One region of the Streptomyces sp. NPDC057438 genome, then DNA from elsewhere that is predicted to be linked to it. Evidence: riboswitches for the same ligand, from Rfam matches in the RefSeq annotation. Region 1 holds a riboswitch; the other holds the start of a gene.
The links. A riboswitch is a leader RNA that binds a small molecule or an ion and turns the genes downstream of it on or off. The one in region 1 is predicted to bind cyclic di-AMP.
Positions count from the first base shown of each region.

Region 2: it holds a riboswitch for cyclic di-AMP, as region 1 does, so the genes downstream of both, ACFU5F_RS26435 (M23 family metallopeptidase) here and ACFU5F_RS14615 (transglycosylase family protein) in region 1, are expected to answer to the same signal.

Region 1 is NZ_JBHVDD010000021.1:16,064-18,256, forward strand. Features, by position in the region: gene ACFU5F_RS14610 (transglycosylase family protein) at 1-505, shown strand, start outside; cyclic di-AMP (ydaO/yuaA leader) riboswitch at 688-887, shown strand; gene ACFU5F_RS14615 (transglycosylase family protein) at 892-1,608, shown strand; gene eno (phosphopyruvate hydratase) at 2,021-2,193, shown strand, end outside.
Region 2 is NZ_JBHVDD010000055.1:43,502-45,694, reverse strand. Features, by position in the region: gene ACFU5F_RS26435 (M23 family metallopeptidase) at 144-1,205, opposite strand; cyclic di-AMP (ydaO/yuaA leader) riboswitch at 1,216-1,377, opposite strand; gene ACFU5F_RS26430 (PP2C family protein-serine/threonine phosphatase) at 1,668-2,193, opposite strand, start outside.

The sequences.
Region 1 (2,193 bases):
CTCGTCGGCGGACGCCCGCGACGGTTCCGCGAAGGCGACCGAGGACTCCGACTCCGCGGACTCGACCGGTTCCGGCGAAGGCGACTCCGGCGACGGCGACTCCAAGGACTCCGACAGTGGGACGTCGGACGCCGCGCGCCAGGGAGACGGTTCTTCGGCCGCCGACGACGGCGGCAGCGGTACCGGCCGTCATCGCGGCGCCAGCGCCGACGAGGGCTCCGGCACGGACACCGCCTCCGGCGCGGAGGCGGGCGACGGCTCGCGCGCCGACGGCACCTCCTCCGGCCGGCACGCCTCGCGGGACGGCGGCGCCTCGCGCGAGGCGGTGGAGGGCGGCTACACCGTCCGTGTGGGCGACAGCCTGACCGGCATCGTGAACTCGCTCGGCCTGGACGGCGGGTGGCGGACGCTGTACTCCGAGAACGAGAGCACGGTCGGAACCGACCCGGACCTCATCCTTCCCGGTCAGACCCTCGAAGTCGGTGCCGAAACGGGCAAAAAGTAGCGGCAGTTCGGGTCATGGTTCGACCCTGAATGCCCGTTTTGATCTCCGTGGGAGATGAATCACAGACCCCCTGATCGTCTTTGAAATTCGGGCAATCACCTGTTTACGGTCGTGACCGCTCGCCACAGCGGGCCCTCCCGGTCGGCACGCCGAATCCTGCCATCGGCCGTGAGGAACAGTCGTCGCGTCAAGCGCCGTAGGCAGGAGCGGGGGACCCAAGGTAAGTGCCGGGTCCGGCGGTTGCGGCCCTTCGGGGGCGCACGACCGGAACCGGCTGGGGGTGAAGCCGCGCGACGTGAGCCGAGAGGCGAGCGTGCGCGGCCGGGCAACTCAACCGGCCCGAACCCGACAGCTCACCTCGCAGGCGTCGGTGAGGGGATCTCTCCATGCTGTTTTCCAGCAAGGGCAAGCACCGCCGCCCGTCCGCCATGCAGCGGTCTGCTCGCGCCATCGCCGTCGTCGGTGTCACCGGCGCCGCCGCCGTCGCCGCCCCGCTGATGGCGGCCGGCAGCGCCTCCGCCGCCACCGCCTCCGAGTGGGACGCCGTCGCCCAGTGCGAGTCCGGCGGCAACTGGTCCATCAACACCGGCAACGGCTACTACGGCGGCCTGCAGTTCTCCGCCTCCACCTGGGCCGGCTACGGCGGTACGCAGTACGCCTCCACCGCCGACAAGGCGAGCAAGGCCCAGCAGATCGCGATCGCCGAGAAGGTCCTCGCCGGCCAGGGCAAGGGTGCCTGGCCGGTCTGCGGCACCGGCCTGTCCGGCGCCTCGTACGACGGCTCCGCCCCCTCCAGCGGCAACGCCGACTCCTCCGGCTCCTCCTCGCAGGGCACGCAGGAGAGCACCCAGAAGAGCACCGAGAAGAGCACCGGGGACACCCGCTCCTCCCGCTCCTCCGAGCGTGCCACCGTCAAGACCCCGACCGGCAAGAAGGTCAAGAAGGGCGACGGCGAGTACAAGGTCGTCAAGGGGGACACCCTCAGCGGCATCGCCGCGAAGAAGAACGTCAAGGGTGGCTGGGAGAAACTCTTCGAGCTGAACAAGGACATCATCGACGACGCCGACTTCATCTACCCGGGCCAGCAGCTCCACCTGAGCTGACCCGCCGCGACCACGACGGCCGCACGCGCCTGCCGACCCCACGGCCGCCCCCACGGCCGGGCAGGCGGGGCAGGTTCAGCCGGGCCGGAAATCGGGCCGCTCCCCGGCTGAACCACAGCCCACTCACATCCGTGTCCTCCATAGTGAAGACCTCGTGAGGGCCGTCCCCCCGACCCCACGGGCTCCCCGCCCCGGTGCGCATTCCCCCGTACGCACCGGGGCGGGGCTTTTTTGCACCGTCGGCGCCTTCTCTTGTTCACCCCCTCTTTGTTCCGGGCGGGAACAATGGGTACGGTCTGTCTGTCCACGGGACGGTCGGTCGGCTGCCGACGGCCCGGGGGCGGTTAGGCTCTAGTCGCAAGGCCCAAGCGGCCCCGCACAACCAGCGTCACATCCCATGAAGGAGATGCTCGTGCCGTCCATCGACGTCGTCGTAGCCCGGGAAATCCTCGACTCACGAGGCAACCCCACCGTCGAGGTCGAGGTCGGCCTCGACGACGGCAGCACGGGTCGTGCCGCCGTTCCGTCCGGCGCATCCACCGGTGCCTTCGAAGCCATCGAGCTGCGGGACGGCGACCCCAACCG
Region 2 (2,193 bases), on a different contig from region 1:
GCCCGCATTCCGGCCCGACGTGAACGTCGTATGAACCCACGCGAGCGTCGTGTCGGCAGCCGTGCCGCCACCCCGGGGAAAACGGACGCCGCGCGGTCCTCACGGACCCGCGCGGCGTCGCTGCTTCCTTCTCACGGCCGGTTCTACGGGGTCAGGCCCTTGCTGCGCAGCCACGCCGCCGGGTCGATGCCGCTGGCGGAGCCGCCCGGGTGGACCTCCATGTGGAGGTGGGCGCCGGTCACGTTGCCGGTGGCGCCCACGCGGCCGATGACGTCACCGGTGGCGACCTTCTGGCCGACGCTGACGCCGATGGAGGACTGGTGGGCGTACCAGATCTCGGTGCCGTCATCGAGGGTGAGGACGGTCTTGTAGCCGTACGAGCCCTCGTAGCCGGCCTGCGTGATGGTGCCGCCGTGGACGGCCTTGATCAGGGTGCCGGTCGGGGCGGCGAAGTCGAGGCCGGTGTGGTAGCCGGAGGACCAGTAGGGGCCGGCCTGGCCGAAGGTGGAGGTGAGGGTGTACGAGGAGGTGGGCAGCGTGAACTGCTTGGCGAGGGAGGCGAGACGCTCGGCCTCCTTCTTCGCCGCGGCCTCCTCCGCCGCCTTCTTCTTGGCGGCGGCCTCCTTGGCCTCGGCTTCCTTCTTCTCCTTGGCGGCCAGTTCGGCGGCCTTGTCCGCGGCAGCGGTCTGGGCGGCCTCGGCGGCGGCCTTGTCGAAGGCGTCCTGCTGGGACTCGGCCTGGGCCATGATGCGGGCGCGCAGCGCCTCACCGGCGTCCGCGGCGCCCTGCTGGGTCTCGGCGGCGCTCAGGCCGGCGCTGCTGAGCGGCGTCCTGGAAGCCTCGGGCTCCGGCTCCTCGGCCTCGTCCTCGAAGACCGAGCCGACGTTCGGCATGTCGGGCATCGAGATGGACACCGGGGCCTTGCCGGACTGCGCGCTGGCCATGCCGGCGCCGCTGACGGCGGCTATGACACCGACGCCGAGAACCGTGGAGCTGCGGCCGAGGCCGCCACGAGCGAGTACGCCGGTCTTCTTGGCGACGCGGTGCCGACCGCGAGCGGGGCGGAGGGAGTCCTCGCTGGGATTCCACTCCTGCCAGGGGCCCTCGTTGTCGCTGTTGTAGCTGCCGTAGCCGAACGTCCGGCTCTCGCCTTCGCGTTGGCTCGGCACGAACGGGGCTTCGGTCGCGGACCGGTTCGACGCCACGTGGGCGTACTCCTTCCTTCCTCCTCGCCTACCGGGTTAGCTGACGGGTTCGGAGCAGGAAGGTCTCCTACGCGCGTAAACCGGTCGTGCGGACTGCCACGACGGTCTCCGTGCGATTCACCCCAGGGTGGTGGTTCCCCGGTTCCCTTGCGGGATTCGGCGCGTGAGCACGGAGCCGTCTCTTGTGACGGCTGGGACGACCGCGCTGCGTTATCGAACGTTAATAGACGCGAGTACTCCAATCCAAGCTGTTCTGAATGATCGTTCCGACCCCCCTGCTGGACTTTACGGGTCATGAGGGGTTTAAAACGGGCGAGTTGACTTGCCTCAGGAGTAACAAAAGTTCTGACGGGACATCAGCATCTCTACGGAGAAACGTCGCACAGTCACGCTGGGTGGCAGAGAGGCCCCCGCGGACCCTCGCAGCCCATGCACCCGCACCGCACCCGCATCCGCCCGATGTCACGGGCGGCGGACCGCCAGCAGGGCCATGTCGTCCGTCGTGCTGTCCCCCGTGTGCCGGCGCACCTCGTCCGCGAGGGTCGTCACCAGGGCGCGTGGAGCGGAGAAGACCCGTCCGGACAGGCGCTCGACCGGGTCGTAGAAGACACCGCACGCGTCCCGCGCCTCCGACAGCCCGTCGGTGTGGAAGAGAAGGGTGGCACCCGGCGGAAACCCGGTCTCCTCCGCGCGGTCGGGCCAGGCGCCCAGGTCCTCCATGCCCAGCGGGAGGGCCGGCCGCGACGTGTCCAGCGTGCACAGGGTGCCATCGGCGAGCAGCAGCAGCGGGGAGGGGTGGCCCCGGTTGACGATCCGGGCGCGCCCGGCGCCGTGCGGGAACTCCGCCAGCACGGCCGTCACGAACCCCTCGTACTCCACCGCCGCGTCCCGCAGCGCCGCCTCCCGCCGGGTCGTCTCCCGGGCCAGCGCCCGTTCCAGCCGCTGGGCGACCGCCTCCAGCGTCGACTCCTGCTCGGCCGCCTCCCGG